Breoghania sp. L-A4: one gene and its partner. The protein of the gene in region 2 interacts with the protein of the main gene of each other region in a pairwise test. Links are inferred from orthologs where the notes say so. Each region holds a gene or a part of one and is shown on either strand. Other genes may lie near its edges. The genes, in order: ptsN and trkA.

What was found.
Region 1: the proteins of trkA (region 2) and ptsN interact in binary tests that used the Escherichia coli proteins (3 or more experiments, as listed by UniProt). The link is inferred for Breoghania sp. L-A4 from one-to-one orthologs.

Annotation. Positions count from the first base shown.
Region 1 is NZ_CP031841.1:526,655-538,030, forward strand. Bases 4,921-7,644 are described here. They hold ptsN (PTS IIA-like nitrogen regulatory protein PtsN), read right to left. Parts: upstream 6,653-7,644; coding sequence 6,188-6,652; downstream 4,921-6,187. Other genes in these bases: D1F64_RS02555 (methylated-DNA--[protein]-cysteine S-methyltransferase), read left to right, coding at 4,921-5,174; D1F64_RS02560 (hypothetical protein), read left to right, coding at 5,328-6,092; raiA (ribosome-associated translation inhibitor RaiA), read right to left, coding at 6,780-7,367. Outside these bases: D1F64_RS24995 (precorrin-6A/cobalt-precorrin-6A reductase), read right to left, coding at 1-207; D1F64_RS02530 (cobalt-precorrin-5B (C(1))-methyltransferase), read right to left, coding at 211-1,326; D1F64_RS02540 (cobyrinate a,c-diamide synthase), read left to right, coding at 2,309-3,658; D1F64_RS02545 (Hsp20 family protein), read left to right, coding at 3,809-4,243; D1F64_RS02550 (DUF1150 domain-containing protein), read left to right, coding at 4,318-4,572; more of D1F64_RS02555, read left to right, coding at 4,719-4,920; rpoN (RNA polymerase factor sigma-54), read right to left, coding at 7,645-9,255; lptB (LPS export ABC transporter ATP-binding protein), read right to left, coding at 9,351-10,082; D1F64_RS02585 (LptA/OstA family protein), read right to left, coding at 10,375-10,965; LPS export ABC transporter periplasmic protein LptC, read right to left, coding at 10,962-11,376. UniProt on the Escherichia coli protein: Seems to have a role in regulating nitrogen assimilation.
Region 2 is NZ_CP031841.1:2,624,080-2,635,657, reverse strand. The notes cover bases 3,226-6,151. They hold trkA (Trk system potassium transporter TrkA), read right to left. Parts: upstream 5,414-6,151; coding sequence 4,037-5,413; downstream 3,226-4,036. Other genes in these bases: D1F64_RS12050 (sigma-54 dependent transcriptional regulator), read right to left, coding at 5,570-6,151; D1F64_RS12060 (potassium transporter TrkG), read right to left, coding at 3,226-3,879. Outside these bases: mazG (nucleoside triphosphate pyrophosphohydrolase), read left to right, coding at 1-334; RNA chaperone Hfq, read right to left, coding at 1,784-2,041; more of D1F64_RS12060, read right to left, coding at 2,539-3,225; more of D1F64_RS12050, read right to left, coding at 6,152-6,937; D1F64_RS12045 (PAS domain-containing sensor histidine kinase), read right to left, coding at 6,927-9,209; D1F64_RS12035 (nitrogen regulation protein NR(II)), read right to left, coding at 10,878-11,578. UniProt on the Escherichia coli protein: Part of the constitutive potassium transport systems TrkG and TrkH. May regulate the transport activity of TrkG and TrkH systems. Binds to NAD(+) and NADH.

The DNA of each region.
Region 1 (11,376 bases), 2.1 Mb from region 2 along the record:
CGATTTCCCCGCGCGCAGATAGTCAACCAGTCCCTCGACGCCGCCGAAGCCGCCGCTGCGGGTCTCCACGCCGAGGCCGGCGGGGGCGCTGGTGACGCCGGCGAGCGACGCGGTGACGCGGACCCGGCCGTCATCCTTGAGCCGGGCGGCCAGCAGGCGGGCTTCGCGGGTGCCGGCCAGCAGCAGGATCTTCAGCGGTTCATTCATCGGTCACTCATTCGTCTGGTTTTCGGCCGTTTGCTCCTGGGCATGGCCGATTGGGGTTCCCGCGCGGTCGATGACCAGCACGTCGGCCTGGATGGGCGCGTCGCGCAGCACGTGGCGCACGGTCGTCAGCGCCCGGGCCGCGATAATGTCGCCGAGCGGCATTGAGGCCTTTTCGCAGGCGTCGAACACCTGCTTGGCGGTGTTGGCGCCGCGCGCGAGATCGACAAGGCGCGGATCGGCGCCGTTGGACCGCAGGAGGTCGGCGAGCGCGTTCAAATCGACCTGGCCGCGTTTGGAATGCAGATCCAGATGGCCCTGCGCCAGCTTGGTGATCTTTCCCGGGCCGCCCGCGATGGTGACGCGGGCCACGGGGTGCTGGCGAAGGTACTTCAATGTGCCGCCGACGAAGTCGCCCATGTCGAGCAGCGCCTCCTCGGGCAGGCCGTGATGGGCGCGCACCGCGGCTTCCGACGTGGCGCCGGTGGCGCCCGCCACATGGGTGAGGCCCGTGGCGCGGGCCACGTCGATGCCGCGATGGATGGAGGCGATCCAGGCGGCGCAGGAAAACGGCCGCACGATGCCGGTGGTGCCGAGCACCGAGAGGCCGCCGAGGATCCCCAGCCGGGGGTTCATGGTCTTTTGCGCCAGCCGCGCGCCATCGGCGATCGAGATGGTGATCTCCACGTCGCCCCTGGCGCCGAGCCGCTGGGCGACTTCGGCGACCACCTCCGTCATCATCGTTCGCGGCACGGGGTTGATGGCGGGCTCGCCCGGCGGGATCGGCAGTCCGGGTTTGGTGACCGTGCCGACGCCCTCGCCAGCCTTGAACACCACGCCGGAACCCGGCGGCAAAAGCCCTACCCGGGCGGAGACCAGCGCGCCGTGGGTGACATCCGGATCGTCGCCCGCATCCTTGACGATGCCGGCGCTGCACCAGCCGTCGCCTGTCTCTTCCGTCGCCAGCGCGAACGACGGCTGCTCGCCGCGCGGCAGGGTGATCGTCACGGGATCGGGAAACCGGCCGCACAGCAAGGCCTCGAAGGCTGCCTTGGTGGCGGCTGTGGCGCAGGCGCCGGTGGTCCAGCCCCGGCGCAGCTCGGAAGGGGCGGCCTGGTTCATGCCGTCTTTATAGGCGGCAACCTCGCGCGATGCGAGGGCCAAGCGCGCAATCGGGGCGCTGTGCCGGGCGGCCTTGGCGGCGCGCGCGCGACAGCGTAAAACCGGAACATGACAGACGAATCCGCCCCACCGCAATCCGATCCGCTCGCGCCGCCGTCCGGCGGCTTCCTGCCCGACTTCGAGCCGGGCTGGGTGTGGCTGGCCGGCGCCGGCCCCGGCGATCCGGGGCTGGTGACGCTGCACACGCTCAACGGCCTGCGCCAGGCGGATGTGGTGGTCTATGACGCGCTCGTCGACACGCGCATTCTGGACTGGGTCAAGCCGGGAGCGTTGACCGAATACGCCGGCAAGCGCGGCGGCAAGCCCTCGCCCAAGCAGCGCGACATCTCGCTCCGGCTGATCGAGCTGGCGCGCTCGGGTAAACGGGTTCTGCGGCTGAAGGGCGGCGATCCCTTCGTCTTCGGCCGGGGGGCGAGGAGGCGCTGGCGCTGGTGGCGGCCAAGATTCCCTTCCGCATCATTCCCGGCGTCACCGCCGGCATCGGCGGCATGGCCTATGCGGGCATCCCGCTCACCCACCGCGACGTGAACCAGTCCGTGACCCTGCTCACCGGACACGACCAGAGCGGGCTGACGCCGAGCGCCTTCGACTGGGCGGCGATCGCCCGGGCGACGCCGGTGATCGTCATGTACATGGCGATGAAGCATCTCGAGCAGATCGCGCAGGAACTGATCAGGGGCGGCCGCAGCGCGGACGAGCCGGTGGCGGTGATCACCCGCGCCTCGCTGCCCGACCAGCAGGTTCTGGAGACCACACTGGCACGCGCGGCAAGCGATGTGGCGGCGTCGGATCTCGAGCCCCCGGCGATCGTCTGCGTGGGCGGCGTCGTGCGTCTACGCGCGGGCCTCGACTGGCTCGGCGCGCTGGAAGGCCGCGTGCTGGACGCGGATCCGCTGGCCCGCAACGACGCGTCGCAGGCGGGATGAGCGCGCAGACGGGAAACGCAAGGGCGCTGGTCATGGCAGCACCGGCGTCCGGCTCCGGCAAGACGGTGCTGACGTTGGCCCTGCTGCGCGCCTACGCCCGCGCGGGCCGCAAGGTGGCGTCGGCCAAGGCAGGGCCGGACTACATCGATCCCAGATATCATGAAGCGGCCAGCGGCGCGCCATGCGTCAATCTCGACGCCTGGGGCATGGGCGAGGGCACGCTGTTCGATCTCGCCGGGCGGCAGGCGCGGGGCCGCGATCTGCTGATCATCGAGGGCGTCATGGGGCTGTTCGACGGCGCGGCCGACGGCTCGGGCACCACCGCCGATCTGGCGATGACGCTCGATGCGCCGGTGGTGCTGGTGGTGGATGCGGCGAAACAGGCGCAGTCCGTCGGCGCGCTGGTGCGGGGTTTCCGTGATCATCGCCCCGGACTGACGCTCGCCGGCGTGCTGCTCAACCGCATCGGCAGCACCCGGCACGAGGCGATGCTGCGCGGCGCGCTGGAGGATATCGGCGTCGAGGTTCTGGGCGCCGTGCCGCGCTCCCAGGCGCTGTCGCTGCCCGAACGCCACCTGGGGTTGGTGCAGGCGGGCGAGCATGCGGATCTCGAGGGATTTCTCGAAGCGGCGGCGGACGCGGTGGACGCAGCGCTCGATCTCGACCGGCTGGCGGAGGTGGCGCGGCCGCTCGCAAAGCCCGCGCCGAGCACGCTGCCGCGGTCGGAACGCGGCCACGGGCTGGCGCCGCTGGGCCAGCGCATCGCCATCGCCCGCGACGACGCCTTCGCCTTTGCCTATCCGCATCTGCTCGACGGCTGGCGCCGCGCCGGCGCGGAGCTCACGTTCTTCTCGCCGCTTGCCGACGAGCCGCCCGCCGAGGACGCCGACGCGATCTATCTGCCCGGCGGCTATCCGGAACTGCACGCCGGCCGCATCGCCGCGGCGCGGACGTTCCTCAGCCGGCTGTGCATGGCGGCGCGCGCCCGCACCCGCGTCTATGGCGAGTGCGGCGGCTACATGGTGCTGGGCGAGGGGCTGGTGGATGCGGAGGGCGCGCGCCACGCCATGGCGGGGCTGCTGCCGCTGGAGACGAGTTTCGCCAGCCGCAAGCTGCATCTGGGCTACCGTCGGCTGACGCCGCTGGGCTCGGTCGCGCCCTGGGCGCATCCGCTCAGCGCCCATGAATTCCACTACGCCTCGATCCTGCGCGAGGGTACGGACGGGCGCGAGACGGAGCGGCTGTTCGCCGCCACCGACGCGCAAGGCCAGTATCTGGGCACCATCGGACTGCGCGCCGGCACCGTGATGGGCTCCTTCGCCCACGTCATCGCGCAGGCGGGATAAATCACCTGTTCGCTTGAAGCCGCAAACCGACTTGCCCATATTGGGGAGGAAGCGGACCCCCAACGGGTCCGACCGGATGCCACATGAGGCGCGTCGCAAGAGGACGTCTCGGGTCCGGACCTTCAAGGTCGCTTGAAAAGGACTTTGACGATGTCGCGTCTATCGGCGTTCTCCAGCCCGTTGCTGCTCGGATTCGATGATATCGAGCGGGTGCTGGACCGGGTTTCCAAAGCCGCGAATGACGGCTACCCGCCCTACAATATCGAGCGCCTGCCGCGTGCGGACGGCGTCACTGGCGAGATGCTGCGCATCACGCTGGCCGTTGCGGGATTCACGCGCGATCAGCTCGATGTCAGCGCCGAGGAGAACCAGCTGGTGATCCGGGGCTGCCAGAGCGACGACAACGGCGAGCGGCAGTATCTGCATCGCGGCATCGCCGCGCGGCAGTTCCAGCGCGCGTTCGTCTTGGCGGAAGGCATCGAGATTCTCGGCGCCGATCTCAAGGACGGTCTGCTCTCCATCGACCTTGCCCGTCCGGAACCCGCACGCATCGTGCGCAAGATCGACATCAGCACGCACGACTGACGGCATCGTTGGGCGCACAGGCGCCGGCGGAACTGCGCAACCATTTGGCAGGCCGCACAACAAAAGGGATCACCATGGTGCACGATGAAGTAAACCGCGTCGATGCGGAGACATTCGCTCATTTGGGTGATGGTGACATCGCATACATCCGCGAAGTCCGCTCCGAGGACGTCAAGAACATGTTCCCCAATGCGCCGCAGATGATCGGCGGCATGAAGCTGTGGGCGCTGCTCAGCGCCGACGGCTCGCCGATCATGCTGGCCGACAGCCGCGATGCGGTCATCGCCAACGCAATGGAAGCCGAGCTGACCACGGTCAGCGTCCACTAGAGCAGATCCGTTTCTTACAGAATCGGATCGTTGCTCTAAGTCTTTGTTTTGGAGCAAATCCGGACGGATAACCGGTATCCACTTATCCTGGATTTGCTCTAGCCAAACCGCGGTCCGATGGGAATGTCTGACGCGAGGCACATGCCATGCCTGTAGCGACGCTGGACACGCCCGTCGGGCGGCTGGCGGTAAGCGCGCGCGACGATGCCATCGTCGCGCTTGACTGGTCGGGCGAGGACGAAGGCGCGCGCACGCCTCTGCTTGTCGAGGCGCTCGGCCAGCTCAAAGCCTATTTTTCCGGAACACTGAAGGCCTTCGACCTGCCGCTCGCGCCCAGAGGCGCGGCGTTCCACCAGCAGGTCTTCGCGGCCATGTCGGCCATTCCCTATGGCCAGACGCGAACCTATGGCGAGATCGCCGCGGCGCTGGGCACCTGCGGCCAGCCGGTCGGCCAGGCCTGCGGCGCCAATCCGATTCCCGTCATCATCCCGTGCCACCGGGTGCTCTCGGCGCAAGGCCTGGGCGGCTATTCCGGCGCGGGCGGGCTCGAGACCAAGATCGCGCTCTTGAAGCTGGAAGGCGGCTACCCGTTTCTCGTGTGAGGCGGAGCCATCGACTGGTTCATGAATTCTGGTCGAGTGCCAGCCAGTCTGGTATTTTAGCCGTCGCTCAATGGTGACAGCGCACGGTGGCTTGACGCGATGAGTGGCCTTTTTAGCAGAATGAAGTTTGAACCGATCTGGATACTCGGATTGATGGCGTTCCTGCTGGGCAATGTCTCAAATGCCCTTGGTGTGACCGAAAAGGCTTTGGGTCTGTTTTGGGCAGAAGCCCCCGCACCGCCGCAGGTCGTGAACAGCTATGCGGCATTTGCTGTGGGGCTCGTTGAACGCCAGCGAGTCAACGAAATTTTCGACTCGGTTTTCATTGAAAACGCCGTGCTTCGGCAGGGCGGACCGACCGACGAGCAGATGCGTGGCTTTGTCGAATCGGAGAACAGGAAGCTGGCACAGGCCGGCGAGTGCAACATACGCATCGAGAGTGGAGAATGTGCGTCTATTGATTACTATCAATTATATGTTGTTGGGATAATGCTCAAAAATGAGGGTGGGGCGCCAATAAAGTCTTCGAAGATGGTTTTTGATCGCTTTGATCTCGACGAAACGTTTCGGGGAATATCCCACTTTAGCATCAACTACACAAAAATTGAGAATGGATGTCTTTATAGCTTCCCGGAGCGGCCGTGCACCTTGGCGGTAGGCGACACCAAGCCGAGCAAATTTGAATTGAAGTTGCCGGAATTGGTGAAGGGAAAGCCCATTTACGTACCGATGTTCCTGGTGCTCGTGCCGCATTCGACGGTCGAGACGCGTGACTGGTACCAGTTTCAATGGGGCCTGTTTCTTAGTCCCAGGAAATTCATCTACGAGTACGGCGACGGCTATGAGGGAGAATTCGTTCCCCGCGAAATGCTGGAAAACGTTTTCGAAATTGATGATTTTGTCTTCGGGCTCGGCTGAGCAGCCCGCACTGGCTCAGCTCGCCGGGCCCTTCGCGGATAGCCAATCGAGGGATGTGTCCTCTAAAGGCGACAACCACAGGCTCGCCGCCGCCGTCAGGCGGCGTTGGAATTGAGGTTCTGCGTCAGAAGCGCGTAGATCGCGTCCGTGTCAGTGCTGGCGCGCAGCTTGGCGGCGATGCTGGGATCGCGCAACTGCCGCGCGATACGGGCCAGCGCCTTGAGATGATCCGCGCCCGCGCCCTCGGGCGCCAGAAGCACGAAAACCAGATCCACCGGCTGGTCGTCCAGCGCGTCGAAGTCGATCGGCCGGTCGAGCCGGGCGAAGACGCCGACGAGCCGGTCGAGCGCGACGGGCTTGCCATGCGGGATGGCGATGCCGTGTCCGACGCCCGTGGAGCCGAGACGTTCGCGCTGCAGCAGCGTGTCGAAGATATCGCGTTCGGGAAGTCCGGTGATCGAGGCTGCCTTGCCGGCCAGTTCCTGGATCACCTGCTTCTTGCTGTTCACCTTCAATGCCGGGACGATGGCGTCGGCGGTGATGAGGTCGCTCAGATCCATTGCAAATGCCCATTGGCTGCGTGACGGGCCCGATCGGGCCTCGGAGGCGCCGTGATCCCCGGCCGCGGACGGTCCCGGTGGTCGGCGCGCGGAGCCCGGACGCAGGTGCGTCCGGACTCAACGTTTTTCACGCGTTGTTGGTTCCCTGGGCTACCAGGGACGGGTCGATCCAGCCGATGTTGCCGTCGGACCGCCGGTAGACGACGTTGAGGCCGCCGTTGCCCGCGTTGCGGAACATGATCAGCGGAACTTCGGTGAGGTCCATTTCCATGACCGCCATGCCGACGGTCAGCGTCTTGACCCGCTCCGGCGTCTCGGCGATCACAATCGGATTGAAATTCTCTTCCAGTTCCTCGTCGTCCTCCGGAGAGGCGATGACATAGGCGGTGGCGGCGAAGGCGTCGGCGCCCTTGTCGCCGTTGTGATGGTCCTTCAGCTTGCGCTTGTAGCGGCGCAGGCGCTTTTCGATCCGGTCGGCCGCCTGATCGAAGCTGACGCGCGGATCCTGGGAATCGGCCGAGGTTTGCAGCACCACGCCGGTGTCCAGGTGGATCTTGCATTCGGCGCGGTAACCGGAGCCCTCGCGCCCGAGCGTGACGGTGCCGTCATAGCCCCCGTCAAAATACTTCGACAGCGCGTCGTCGATGCGTTCCTGTGCATGGACGCGCATCGCGTCGCCCACATCGACGTTCTTTCCCGAAATCCGCAAAGTCATAGGAACCTCTGAGTTTTCCCAACGCAAACGTGGGTCATGCCGGAATCAACACGCGGTTTCCGCGATGCCGCGGCCCGGTGTGCTCCGGTCTGACAAGGGCGGTCCCGTCGCAGGACGGGGCGCCCCTATTGCGTCATGGCATGCCGTGCATGCCCAGTTTCCGATATGTGCGCCATACCGGGACACCGACGTCGGTCAGGCCCGGTCTTCTAAGACTCAAGCGCACGTAAGTCAATCACATCGGGCTGCGCCGCGGATGCGTAGTGCCGCGGATGATCTAGGCGAATGCCCGTTTTTCCCGCCGCCTTTGGACGGAGGAGGGAATGCGCATCGCCTCGCGGTACTTTGCAACCGTACGCCTTGCTATGTCGATACCGGCCTCCTTCAGTAACTTGACGATCGTGTCGTCGGACAGAATGGCGCTGGGTGGTTCCTCGTCGATCAACTGCCTGATGCGGTGGCGCACGGATTCCGCGGAGTGCGCGTCGCCGCCTTCGGAAGAGGCGATCGACGAGGTGAAGAAATACTTGAACTCGAAAATCCCGCGCGGCGTCGCCATGTACTTGTTCGAGGTGACGCGGGAAACCGTGGACTCGTGCATGCCGATGGCGTCGGCCACGGTGCGCAGGTTGAGCGGCCGCAGATAGCGCACGCCATGGGTCAGGAAGGCGTCCTGCTGGCGCACGATCTCGGTGGCCACCTTGAGGATCGTCTTGGCCCGCTGGTCGAGGCTCTTGACCAGCCAGTTGGCGGTCTGCAGGCAGTCGACGAGATAGGCCTTGTCGTGCTCGCCGCGCGCGTTCCTGGCGACGCTGGCGTAGTAGGTGCGGTTGATCAGCACCTTGGGCAGGTTCTCGCTGTTCAGCTCGATGTTCCAGCCGCCGGTCGACGCCGCGCGGATCACCACGTCGGGCACCACCGGCTGGATCAGCAGCGAGCCGAAGGCGCTGCCGGGGCGCGGATCGAGCGCGCGGATCTCGGCGATCATCTCCGACAGATCCTCGTCATCGACGCCGCACAGCTTCTTCAGCGGATCGAAGTCGCGCCGGGCCAGCAGCTCGAGATTCTCGATCAGCACCTGCATGGCCGGATCGTAGCGGTTGCGCTCCTTGAGCTGCAGCGTCAGGCATTCGGTCAGATCGCGCGCGAAGACGCCGGTGGGATCCAGCGTCTGCAGGACACCCAGCACCGCTTCGACCGCGTCCGGCGTGGCGCCGAGCTTTTCGGCAATCTCCGTCAGATCCGCGCGCAGGTAGCCTGCCTCATCGACATTGTCGATCAGGTTCTGGGCGATCAGCCGGTCTTCGGGACGCTGGACCGCCAGCACCATCTGTTCGGAAAGATATCCCGCCAGCGACTGTTCGGCGGCGACGAAGGATTCCAGATTGTAGTCCTCGCCCGATCCCGATCCGCGCGACGAGGTGGTCTGCCAGGGATCGCCGCCCTGCGGACCCGCGTCGCCCTTGCCGCCGGGCGTGTCCTCGGGAAAGACGTTGCTGAAATCGGTGTCCAGCTTGTCGGCGATGCCGGACGGGTCTTTTTCGAGCTGGGCTTCCAGCCAGTCGGCGGCGTTCTGGTCGCCGCCGCCATCCATCTCCGCGGTGTTCGCAAAGCTCTCGCCCGCCTCGCCGGTCGCCGCGTTCTGATCGCCGGCCGGGGCATCATGGTCCGCCTCGGAACCGGCCTCCCGATCCACGCCGGACGCCTCGGCGGGCGCGCCGTCCTCGGCCTCGCCGCGCTCCAGAAGCGGATTGCGCTCCAGCTCGGTGTCGACATAGGCGATGAGGTCGAGATTCGACAGCTGCAGCAGCTTGATCGCCTGCATCAGCTGCGGTGTCATCACCAGCGACTGGCTTTGACGTACCTCTAATCTCGGTGAGATGGCCATATGGCGTCGACGCGTCCCTGCGATCTGGTCCGATTCTTGCCTACAGGTTATCGCAAATAATGCATCAAAGCGTAAAGAGTGATTCCGAATCCCCGCTACAACGTAAATTGTTCACCCAGATAGAGGCGGCGCACGTCGGGGTTGTCGACGATGTCGCGCGGCAGGCCCTCGGTCAGCACCTCGCCGGCGGCGATGATGTAGGCGCGGTCGATCAGCCCCAGCGTCTCGCGCACGTTGTGATCGGTGATCAGCACGCCGATGCCGCGCGCGGTCAGGTGATGCACCAGTTCCTGGATGTCGCCGACCGCGATGGGATCGATGCCGGCGAAGGGCTCGTCGAGCAGGATGAACGACGGCCGGCTGGCCAGCGCGCGGGCGATTTCCACGCGCCGCCGCTCGCCGCCCGACAGCGCGATCGAGGGCGACTTGCGCAGGTGCGACACGCCGAACTCGCCCAGCAGCTCGTCGAGCTCATGCTCGCGGCGGGCCCGGTCGGGCTCCACCACCTCGAGCACGGCGCGAATATTCTGCTCCACGTTGAGGCCGCGAAAGATCGAGGCTTCCTGCGGCAGATAGCCGATGCCCAGCCGCGCGCGGCGGTACATGGGCAGCCGGGTGATGTCGAAGCCGTCGAGATGGATGGTGCCGTGGTCGGGCTGGATCAGCCCGGTGATCATGTAGAAGACGGTGGTCTTGCCCGCGCCGTTGGGCCCCAGCAGGCCCACGGCCTCGCCGCGGCGCACCGACAGGCTGACATGCTTGACGACCTTGCGCCGGCGGTAGCTCTTGGCGATGCCCTCGATGACCAGCGCGCCTTCGCCCTCGATGTCCCGCTCCGCGCCCTGATGCGCGCCGGGCGCGGCCGAGCCGTTGCCTGATCCGCTGGCCGGGGAGCGGGATGTCCCTGAGCGTGAGGCCCGGGAACCGGGGAAGGGAAACAGTTTCACTGTGGCGGATCTCGCGAAGGCTGTGAGGGCCGCGGCCGGGATCAGGCGTTCCGGGCGGGCCGTACCATGGTCTTGCAGACTGATCTAGAGACTTCCGCGCGCGCTGTCGAGGTGCGCGGATCACACGCCGGGCCGCGGCGGCGCGCCTCAAACGGCTGTGGCAGGGGACCGATCAGTTGGACGGCGGCGGCTGGCGGAAGCTGTTGGGGGTGATCAGCACCTTCACGCGGCCCTTGGCGGGCGCCTCGAGATCCACCTTGCCGGTCTTCAGGTTGACCGTCAGCTTGCTGCCGACGACGATGTTCGGCCCCTGGCTGAGCACCACCTTGCGGCCGGTGAGCACCAGGCGTTCCTTGTCCATGTCGAAGGTGGCGCTGTCGCCGGTGGCGGTCTGGTCGCGCGAGGAAATATAGACGGTGCCGCTGGCCTCGAGCCGCGAGATGCGGCTCTGGACGGCGTCGCCGGTGGCCGAGCCGGCGTAAAAGACCTTCAGCCGCTCGGTCTTCAGCGTCGCCTCGCCCTGGCGCACCACCACGTCGCCGGCGAATTCCGCCATATGGCTCTGGTCGTGCACCTCCAGTTCGCGCGCCTCGATCTCGATGGGGTCCTTGGCGTTGGAGCCGAAGCCGGCAAACGCGTTGGAAAACGTCTGCGCCTGCGCGCCCGGGATCAGACATGCGAGCGCACCCGCCAGCGCGAGCGCCAGAAGCAGCGCGCCGCGCCGCATGGCCGCGGGCCGGGCTGCGAGGGTCATGGGCGTCATTGAGCGGTCTCCGTGGCGGGTGCGGTTTCCTGGCCGGGGGACGTCGACATGAAGTCCTTGTCCAGCGCCGTCGGTTGCAGCTTCATCGAGATGCCGTTGGAAAAGCGCACCGTTGTGCCCTCCTGGTCCACGTCGATCTTGCCGGCGCGAAAGTGGCCGTGTCGAGACGAGATGTCGATGGAATCGTCGGACAGGATGGCGCCGGTCTTCAGATCGATGGTCGCGGCGCTCAGCGTCGCCTGATAGCCGCGGCTCCATTCGATTTCAATGCCGTCGTCGAGCGCGAGCTGTTCCGCGCCGCTGTCGTAGGTGCCATGCGCGGCGGTGATCGCCGCCCATTCGGTGGCCGAGAGCTTCAGCCGGGCGGTGATCTCTTCCAGCTGGATGATCTTGGGGGTGAACAGGTTCTGT
Region 2 (11,578 bases):
GATCGCCAAGATCAGGGAGGAACTCGACGAACTCGAGGCCGAGATCGAGGAGGCCGGGCCGGATACGACCCCGGAGATGGAGGACGAACTGGGCGACGTGCTGTTCGCCATGGCCAATCTGGCGCGGCACCTGGAGATCGATCCCGAGAAGGCGCTGGGCCGTACCAATCGCAAGTTTCGGCGCCGCTTCGCGCACATCGAGACCCGCGCACGCGCCGACGACCGCGGCCTGGAGGCCATGAGCCTCGACGACATGGAAGCCTTGTGGCAGGAGGCAAAGCGCATCGAACGCGGCGGCGATGCCCCCGCGGCCGTCAGCACCTCGGACACATGACCCTCACGCGACCATCTGACCCTTGAAGCGCGCCCGGAATACCTCGGAAATCTTGTCGGGCACCCGGACAGTCAGCATGATGTCTCCGCCATCCGCTTCCTCGCGGTCGAGCACTTCCGCGCTGCGATAGATCCAGGCAAGCGAAGCGCCATCACTGGACGACAGCGTGAGCGAGACGATTTCGCGCTCCCGCGTCATGATGGTCTCGATGCGGGCGAGAAGATCATCGACGCCCTCGCCTGTCACGGCGGAGAGCGCAACGGGCCCTTCCCGTCGGCGTTCCTCGCCAGCAGGCTCGCCCGGTGTTCCGGCTCGAGGAGGTCGATCTTGTTCCACACTTCGACGATTCGGGTCTTTTCTGAAACGCCAAGCCCCAGAAGCTGCAGCGTATGTTCCACGTCGGCGGCCTGGGCGGCGGTGTCCTCATGCGCGATGTCGCGTACATGCAGCACCAGATCGGCCTCAAGCACCTCTTCAAGGGTTGCCCGGAACGCCGCGACCAGATGTGTCGGCAGATCGGAGATGAAGCCGACGGTATCAGACAGGATGATTTCCACGCCGTGCGGCAAGGTAATCCGGCGCAGGGTCGGGTCCAGCGTGGCGAACAGAAGATCCTTGGCGAAGACCGTGGATTCCGTCAAGCGATTGAACAGACTTGATTTTCCTGCATTGGTGTAGCCGACGAGCGCCACCACCGGTTGCGGAACCTTCTTGCGTGCCGAGCGGTGCAGATTGCGGGTGCGGCGCACCTGCTCGAGCTCGCGCTCCAGCTTGCTGATGCGTTCCTGAATGAGGCGGCGATCCGCCTCGATCTGGGTTTCACCGGGCCGCCGACAAATCCAAGGCCGCCGCGCTGGCGCTCAAGGTGCGTCCAGCTGCGCACCAGCCGGCTCTTCTGCCAATTGAGATGCGCAAGCTCCACCTGCAGCCGTCCCTCACGGGTGCGGGCGCGCTCGCCAAAAATTTCCAGGATAAGCCCGGTACGGTCAACGACCTTGGCGTTCCATGCCTTCTCGAGATTGCGCTGCTGGATCGGCGTCAGCGCATGATCCACCACCACAAGGTCAACACCCTCGGCCGCGATGAGGCCTTCGAGTTCCTTCACCTTGCCTGTGCCGAACAAGGTCGCCGGACGGACCGTCGAGATACGCACGATGCCGGCGTGACGAATGTCAAGATCGATCGCCAGCGCAAGGCCGATCGCTTCCTCGCGTCTGGCTTCGGCGGTTCGGATGGGAACGGCGGCGGTCGCGGGAAGACTGCCGTCCGTGCCCTCCCCCTTGGCGATCCGTCTGGATTTCTGAAGATCGCGGCGTGGCAGCACGGGCACGATCACGAGCGTACGCGTCCGTTCGGTGGCTGTCAGATACGAGCCATCGTCCTGGCGCTCCGGCTCATGCCCCAGGTCTTCGCGTTCGTCCCGGTCGTCCCCCGGTCTATGGGTTTCAATTAGCTGACCGCCTTTTCAGCCTCTTCATCAGCGGGATCAAAGAGTTGAACCGGCTGATTCGGCATAACGGTGGAAATCGCGTGCTTGTAGACCAACTGCGAGTGACCATCGCGGCGCAACAAGACGCAAAAGTTATCGAACCAGGTCACAACGCCCTGCAGCTTAACACCGTTGACCAGAAATATCGTCAGCGGAGTCTTGCTCTTACGTACATGATTGAGAAAAGTATCTTGAAGATTCTGAGCTCGGTCAGCCATGTTTCTTTTTGTCCTGTATCAGCGAACGCCGCCGCTGCGTTCTACCGCATTTTATCGATCACCGGACACCGCCGTCAAACGCATTGATTTCACAGGGAAACTCCGTTGTCGAGGAACGTCGGTCCCGGTGCTGCCTCTACTCAATACGTGCCGAAAGCGTCCTGAAGATTCACAATTCGTTATAGAGGAATTTTTTCGCATTGCGAATGGAACGAGCGTCGTAGTGCCGTCCCAGCCGGTGCAGGATTTTCGGAGCAAAGGCACTGTGATTCCAGACTATATCGCGCCCAATTCGTGCCCTGCGACAGTAACAAGCGCCGGAACGGCCGCCGCGCAATCTCTGGAAGCTGACGATCCAAGCGTTCGTCAATCCACCTTCAGGCACCAATTCGGTGTTGTCAACAAACCTGACCAAGGTTGCACCGCTCTTCCTAGCCTTATGTCAAATTGTGAGATTTTCGTTCTGTGCGAGAGGTTTGCCCCTGTGCATCGACGCATCAGCGGCGCAGCCAGTACGTGTGGTTGGCCGCTGCAAACAGGGCGAGAACTTCGATCCGGCCGAGAATCATGATCGTGCAAAGGATCATCTTGGACGGACCGTTGAGCGCCGCGTAGGCCGGCCAGGCCTCGGCTCCCACGGCAAGCCAGCCGTTGGGATAAAGCGGGCCGATGTTCGAGAACGCCGCAATCGAGGCCACCAGGGCGCCCTCGTAGTCGATGTCCTCAAGCGCAAGGGCCAGCGAGCCAAACGCCACGACGACGATGGACGCGGAAAAGAAGCTCCAGATCGCCTTCATGAGCTGGATGTCATAGACTTGGCTGCCGAATTGCGCCGAGCGGATACCGTGCGGATAGACCAGCCGCCCGAGCTCTCGGTAGGCTTGGACCAGCATGCCGCCGAGGCGGTAATGTTTGAGACCGCCCGCGGTCGAAAACGTCCCCCCGCCCACCAGGGCGATGAACATCACCAGGGTCAGCGGCAGCACCGCAAAGCCGCCATGGCGCACCTCGAAGCCGGTCGTCGAGACGAGTGACGCGGCCGTGAACAACCCTTCGCGCAACGCGGTCAAAGGGCTCAGGACATCGACGGACCCGGCGGCGCGGAACAGCGTCAGCGCATACATCAGCCCCACAATCCCGGCGAGAGCCATCACCGAGTAGCTCTCCCTGTGCCGGGCCAGCAACTGGCGCCGGTTGGTCAGCAGCATGCGCTGCCAAAGGATACTGCTGGCGCCGAGCAGCATGAAGATGATCATCGCAATCTCCGCGAACGGGTTGCCGTAATCGGAAATATTGCCGTCGATTGGCACGAAGCCGCCCGTGGATACGGTGGCCAGCGCCAGACAGAGCGCGTCGATTGGCGGGATGCCGGAGAGCAGCAGACAGATCATGCAAGCGACCGTCGTGAGCAGATATAGTCCGGCGATGTCCCGCACGGCGTTGACAACCCGATGGCCCATCATGCCTTCCGCGCTTTCCGCCAGACGGATGTGGCGGTCCGGCAGTCCGCCGATACCGGCCGGCGCGGAAATCAGCGTGATGCTGAGCAACGTGAGCAATCCGCCAAGCCATTGCAGCTCGGCGCGCCAGAAGATGATCGCCAGCGGATAGTCGGCCAGGTTGGTGAACACCGTCGCGCCGGTGGTCGTCAGGCCGGAGACCGATTCAAAGACCGAATCCGCTGGCGACAGGCCGGCCGTGATGGCGAACGGCAGCGCGCCGATCAGCCCCAGCACCACCCAGCACAGCGTCAGCAGCAAGAAGCTCTGCATGCGACCGAACGCACTGCGTCTGCCGTTGAGCGCGAACAGAAAGCTCAGCGCGCAAAAGCCGCTCATCGCGGCGATCAGAAAGAAATCGAACAGCGCCCCGTGTCGCCGGATGTCGCGGCCACGGCCACGGGCAGCAGCATGGCGAAGCTGAAGCCCAGCAACACGATTGAAAAGTGAAACAGGATGCCGGTCATCGCCGCTCAAGGCCGCCTTGTGCCGCAGGTCAAAAGAATTCGAGGCTCACGCGGAACATCTGTTCGACGTCGCGCACCCGTTCGGCCATGGCGAACATCACCACCCGGTCCTTGGCCTGGATCTGGGTGCTGCCGTCCGGCGTAATCACGGTGTCACCACGGTACACAGCGCCAATGCGGATGCCCGGCGGCAGATCGACTTCGCTCAGCGGCCTGCCGACCAGCGGCGAGGTCTCCAGCGCTTCGGCCTCAATAACCTCCGCGGCGCCGTTTTGCAGGGAATGCACGGCCCGGATTCGGCCGCGGCGGACATGCTGAAGGATCTTCGAGATCGTCACCGCACGCGGGTTGATATAGGCGTCGATACCAAGGGCGTGGGCGAATGCCGGATAGCTGGTGTTGTTGAGAAGGCTGAGATTGCGTCGGCAGCCAAGCTTCTTCGCCATGACGCACGACAGGATATTGACTTCGTCGTCGTTGGTCAGGGCCACCATCGTGTCGGCGTCCTGAATGTCGGCCTCGCGCAGGATCTGCTGGTCGAGCGCGCTGCCGTGCAAGATCACCGTGCGCTTGAGACGATCGGCGATGCTCAGGGCGCGATCGCGGGAGAACTCGATGATCTTGATCTTGGCGCGGGACTGCCGCTTCTCCAGGTTCTCGGCAACATATTGACCAATATTGCCGCCGCCGGCGATGACCACCCGATTGGCCTCCGGCTCCTCGTGTCCGAAGATCGCCAGGGCGCGGCGGACGTGGTCGCGCCGGGCCACCACGTAGACGAGATCGCCAACAAGAAGCGCATCGGCACTCTTGGGCACGAACAGACGGTTCTCCCGCTGGACGCCGACCACCACCGCGCTGAGGTCGGGAAACAGCTCGGTCAACTGGCGCAGCGGCGTATCGACGACCGGGCAGTCCTCTTCGCACATGATGCCGACAACAACGACGTGGTCATCGCAGAAGCGCGCGGTCTCCACGGCGCCGGGCAGCGACAGGCGGCGCAGCACCATCTCGCCCACTTCCACCTCGGGAGAGATGATGACGTCGATCGGCATGTGATCGCGCGAGAAGAGATCCTGCCAGTGGGTGCGCAGATAGCTCTGCGCGCGGACGCGGGCAACCTTGGTCGGCACATTGAACAGCGAATGCGCCACCTGGCAGGCAACCATGTTGACTTCGTCATAAAGGGTGACCGCGATGATCATGTCGGCCTGGTCGGCGCCTGCCAGCGCCAGAGTGTCGGGATGCGAGCCGTGACCGACGAAGCCGCGCACATCAAGCGTATCGCGGATGGCGTTGATCAGATTGGGCGAGGAATCGATGACCGAAACATCGTTCTGCTCGGAAGCGAGCTTTTCGGCGATGCCGTAGCCGACCTGGCCGGCGCCGCAAATGACGACTTTCATGTGTTGTTCCTTCGCGAAGGCCTATACGCCGCGATCAAATCCGCACCGGCGCTCCCGGCGGCGCCGCACAGATCCCGGACATGCCTATGGACGCCGTGCATGCGTATCGTGCCCGGCCGGGACGCGCGGTCCACGTCAGGCTCCGCATCAGCGATATCATGAAACACCGAGGGATTTCAGCTTGCGGTGAAGAGCGGAGCGCTCCATTCCCACAAATTCCGCGGTGCGGGAAATGTTTCCTCCGAACCGCTTGATCTGCGCCTGCAGGTAATCGCGCTCAAAGACCTCGCGGGCCTCGCGAAGCGGCAGGGCCATCAGATGATCGCCGCCATTGTTGGAGGACAGGCCCGGCAAGGTGGCGCCAACCTCGGCCGGCAGCAGATCCGCCGTGATCTCGCGATCCGGATCGCCGCGCGACAGGATCATGAGACGCTCGACGTTGTTGCGCAACTGGCGGATGTTTCCCGGCCAGTCGTGGGTCTGCAACACAGCCATGGCATCCGGCGCGATGGGGCGCCGCGGAATTCCGGTCGCATTCGATATCTGTTCGGAAAAGAAGTCGATCAGTTCGGGGATGTCCTCGCGGCGCTCCGAGAGCGCGGGCACACGAAACGGCACGACGCCCAGCCTGTGGAACAGATCCTCGCGGAAGCGGCCCTCGGCGATCTCCTCGTCCAGATTCCGCGCGCTGGAGGAAATGATGCGGATATCCACATGCACACGGGTCGCCCCGCCGACGCGCGTGAAATTCTGGTCCACCAGAACACGCAGGATCTTGCCCTGCGTCTCGCGCGGCATGTCGGCGACCTCATCGAGATAAAGCGTGCCGCCATGGGCTTCCTCGAGCGCCCCCACCTTGCGGGGCCGGTCGTCCTCGGGCTCGACGCCGAAAAGCTCCTCTTCCATCCGGTCCGGCGTGATCGTCGCCGCGTTGATAACCACGAAGGGGCCTTGAGCGCGGTTGGAGATCGCGTGGATCGTACGCGCGACAAGCTCCTTGCCGGAGCCCGACGGCCCGGAAATCAGGATGCGGCTGTTGGTTGGCGCAACCTTGTCGATGGTCTGGCGCAAATGGCTGATGGCGCTCGATGTGCCGATCAACTGGCTGGCGTCACTGCTGCGCTGGCGCAAGTCACGCACCTCGCGGCGCAGTTTGGACGCCTCCAAAGCGCGTTCGGCGATCAGGACGAGCCGGTCCGCCTTGAACGGCTTTTCGATATAGTCGTATGCGCCGCGCTTGATCGCGGAGACGGCGGTTTCGACGTTGCCGTGACCGGAAATGATCACCACCGGCAGGTCCGGGTGCTGTTGCTTGATCACGTCGAGCAGCGCAAGACCGTCGAGCCGGCTGCCTTGCAGCCAGATGTCGAGAACCAGCAGCGACGGCCGCCGTTCCTCGATGGCCGCCAATGCGCTGTCGCTGTCAGCGGCGGTGCGTGTTTCATAGCCTTCGTCATCAAGGAGCCCCGCAACGAGGTCCCTGATGTCCGCTTCGTCGTCAACGATGAGAATGTCAGACGCCATGGGGTGCGACCGGATCTTCTGTTTGAGGTTCTAAATCAGGATCAATATCAAGTGTGCCCGGCAATGTGTCGCTGGCCGCGATCGTCAGGCGCACCCAGGCGCCACGGCCGCCGCCGGCCACGTCGGGAGCATCAAGCAGTTCGACGCCACCGCCGTGATCTTCGAGAATCTTTCGCACGATCGCGAGCCCCAGTCCGGTGCCCTTCTCGCGCGTTGTCATGTAAGGTTCAAGCAATCTTTGCCTGTTTTCGTGCGGCAGGCCGACGCCATTGTCGATGACATCGACCACACAGAAGCCATCATTCTTGCTCAGCGAGACGGTGATGCGGCCCTTGCCACGGTCCACTTCCGGGACGGCAAGAACGCCTTCGGTGGCGTTCTTGATGACATTGGTGAGCGCCTGGCCGAGCAACCGGTGATCGAAGTGGGCGATCAACGGGGTCTGCGGCAGCTCCATCTTGATGTCTATGTCGGCCTGAGCCACGGACTGCATGAACACCGCCTCGCGCACCACTGGCACGAGATCACGATCCTCCTTGGCCGGCTTCGGCATCCGGGCGAAGGAGGAGAACTCGTCGACCATCCGTCCGATGTCGCCCACCTGGCGGATGATCGTGTTGACGCATTGGTCAAAAATCTCGCGGTCGGTTTCGATCTGCTTGCCATAGCGGCGCCGGATGCGCTCGGCCGACAGCTGGATCGGGGTCAGCGGGTTCTTGATTTCATGCGCGATGCGCCGCGCCACGTCAGCCCAGGCGGATGTCCGCTGGGCGCTGACCAGGTCGGTGATGTCGTCCAGCGTGACCACATAGCCGTGCTCACGTTTTGCGGACTGTTCGGTCGTCACCCGCACGTTGACGATGCGCTCTCGGCCGCCGCGCATCAGCGTGATCTGCCCCTGAATGGCGCGCGCGTAGCTGTCGTCCAGCATCTCGTTGACGATATCGGCGAGCTCGGGAACCACATCCGTGATGTTGCGGTCGCGCAGTTCGTCTTCCGAATGGTCCAGCAAGCTGAGTCCGGAGCGGTTGATCAGGGTGATGCGCCCGCCATCGTCGATGCCGATAACCCCCGCCGTGACACCGGCCAGCACGGCCTCGGTGAACCGCGCGCGGCGGTCAATCTGGTCGTTGGCCGACAACAGCGCGTCGCGCTGGCCGCGCAACTGCGCCGTCATGTTGTTGAAGGTGGCCCCAAGATTGGCAAGATCCCCTTCCCGCCGGTCTATCGGCACCTGGGTGTAGAGATTTCCTTCCGACACCTGGTCGGCCGCGCTGATCAGCCGGCGGATCGGGGACACCATGCGATTGGCGAAGCCAAACCCCACCCAGATCGACGACAGCAGCAACACCAGCGCCACGCCGGTATAGACAAGGGCAAACGCGATCTGGACGCCGAAACGGCTCTTTTCGAGATCGTTGTACTCGCTCTCGCCTTCCTGGGCGATGCGCAGGTAATCGACGACGCGCGGATCCATGGCGCGCGCCACATACAGGAAGATGTCGTCATAGGCGACGAGCTTGATGATCCCACCCACCTGACTGGAAACACCCGGCGCGATGAGAACGGGCTCGCCCTTCTCGGCCTGCGTGAACGCCGACGCCGGCGGCATGAGAACCGTGGTCTTGGGGTCGACCACGGTGCGGGTGACAACCGTGCCGTCCTTCTTCAGCAGAAATGCCGCGGGCAAGGTGCGCAGGCTCGCCTGGGCTTCGAAAAACGAATCAAACCGGGTCGGCTCGTAGTCGTAGACGGACTTCGCCCGGTCGACGTCATTGGCCATGGCGATGAGATCGCCGCGAAGCACGCGCGCATGCTCCTGCAGGTAGGCACGCGCCACGGTGAGTGAATTGTCGATGATCTGCCGGGTGCGTTCCTCAAACCAGCGGTCGAGACCCCGATCCAACGTGATGGTCGCGACAATCGCCACGAGGATGGCTGGGACCGCCGCAATGACGCTGAACAGGCCAACGATGCGAACCTGCAATCGCGCCGCCGCCCTGCCCCGTCTTCGGGCAACCCACAAACCGTAGATTTCCCAGCCGATCGCGAGGCAAAGGGCGCCGATGACCACGGCGTTGCAGCCCAGCGCGATCGAGATTACCTCCTGGCTCGGCACAATCGGCGTCATGCCCGTCAGGACAGCGAAGGTCGCCGCCACCGAGACCAGAGACAGGACCATGAACACCAGACCGTAGGACCGGACCAGCCGGTTTCCTTGACCGGGCGGGCGCAAGGTCTTTTCCGATTCCGCGTCGCTCAGCAGGGTCATGGACAGTCAATATTCCATTCGTGGGCGGGCCGGGCCGCGATGCCGACAATCGGTGCACTGCGTCACGGATACCACACTGTCGCCAAAATGCGACATCTGCGAGGCAAAAATTGTCAAAACCGCGTGGCGGAAAGTCCGGCGCTCGTGACGCTTGCGGACGCGTCCGACCGGACACAGGTGTCCACGTTCCGGCCGGAATGGACACGCCGTCGGGAGGTCCCCATCTAGCGGGAATTGCGGATGACCTGAATGTCGAGATCGCGGATTTTCTTGCGCAGAGTGTTGCGGTTCACGCCAAGAAGCTCCGCGGCCTTGATCTGATTGCCCCGGGTCGCGGCAAGCGCCGAGCTGAGCAACGGATACTCCACCTCCTTGAGGATCCTGTGATACAGGCCCGGCGGCGGCAGCGTGTCGCCGAAATTGGAGAAATAGCCGTTCAAGAAGCGCTCCACTGCGCCGAGAGGTTCGCGTCGTCATTATCCGCGTCCGGATCCTCGTTGATCGAGGCCGGCTGAGACAGCTCCTGGTCGATCAGGTTGGCGGTGATGACATCTTGCGGATAGAGCGCGGAGAGCCGGCGAACCAGGTTTTCCAGCTCACGCACATTGCCCGGCCAGCGATAGCGCTTGAGCCGTTCGACGGCCGCGGGTTCCAGCTGCTTGGTCGGCAGGCCTTCCTTGTTCGCCAGCATGAAGAAGTGGCGCACCAGATCGGGAAGATCCTCGGCGCGCTCGCGCAGCGGCGGCAGCCGCAGCGGCACCACATTCAGGCGGAAATAGAGATCCTCGCGAAACAGTCCCTGATTGATGAGTTGGCGCAGGTCCTTGTTGGTCGCGGCGACAATCCGCACATCGGTCTTGATCACCGTCCGGCCACCAACGGCCGTGTATTCGCCCTGCTGCAGCACCCGCAGCAGGCGTGTCTGCGCCTCCATCGGCATGTCGCCGATCTCGTCGAGGAACAGCGTGCCGCCGTCGGCCTGCTCGAACCGGCCGGCGCTGCGCGCCTGAGCGCCGGTGAAGGCGCCCTTCTCGTGACCGAAGAGTTCCGCCTCGATCAGGTCGCGGGGGATCGCCGCCATGTTGATGGCGACAAAGGGTCCGTTGCGCCGCTTGCCGTAGTCGTGCAGGGCGCGGGCCACAAGCTCTTTGCCAGTGCCGGATTCGCCGGAGATCATCACGGTCAGATCGGTCTGCATCAGGCGCGCCAGGACGCGATAGATTTCCTGCATCGCCGCGGACCGGCCGACAAGCGGAATGTTCTCGCCGACTTCCTCGGAGACGTCGACACGCTTGGACTTCGGCTCGGACAGGGCCCGCCCGATGATGCTGATCAGTTCCTTCAAATCGAAGGGTTTGGGGAGATACTCGTAAGCGCCGCGTTCGGAGGCGCGGATCGCCGTCATGAACGTGTTCTGCGCGCTCATGATGATGACCGGCAGATCCGGACGCAGCTTCTTGATCCGCGGAAGCAGATCAAAGGCGTTTTCATCGGGCATGATCACGTCGGAGATCACGAGATCGCCCTCTCCGGAACTGACCCAGCGCCACAGCGTCGCGGCGTTGGACGTCAGCCGGACCGAATAGCCGGCGCGCGACAATGCCTGATTGAGGACCGTGCGGATCGCTGCATCGTCGTCAGCAACGAGAATTGTGCCACTGGGCATCGTCATTCATTCCTGGCGCTGTTGGGTGTGGGATATTCATTCGAGGACGCGGGCATCAGAATCCGGAACGCGGTGCGTCCGGGCTGCGAGTCGCACTCGATCACCCCGCCATGGTCGCCAATGATCTTGGCAACCAGGGCAAGGCCCAATCCGGTCCCGTTGGTCTTGGTGGTCACGAAGGGGTCGAAGAGATGCGGCATCAGGTCATCCGGCACGCCGGGTCCGTTGTCGCGAACGCTGAATTCCAGCGGCAGACTGACGCGGTCGCGCGTGCCGGGCACCGACATGCGGATACCGGGCCGGAACGCGGTGGACAGCACCAGTTCGCCTTCCGGATTGTCACCCACGGCCTCGGCGGCGTTCTTCACCAGGTTCAAAAACACCTGCACAAGCTGGTCGCGATTGGCGTAGACCGGCGGCAACGACGGATCGTACTCCTCCACGATCCTGATATTGCGCGCGAAACCGGATGCCGCGAGCCGCTTAACATGGTCGAGAATAACGTGAATGTTGACCGCTTCGCGATCGATTGGTCTTTCGTCGGAAAACACTTCCATCCGGTCGACAAGCTTCACGATGCGATCCGCCTCATCCATGATCAGCCGGGTCAGGGCACGATCATCGTCATCGGCGGACTGTTCGAGAAGCTGCGCGGCGCCGCGAATGCCTGAGAGCGGGTTCTTGATCTCATGGGCCAGCATCG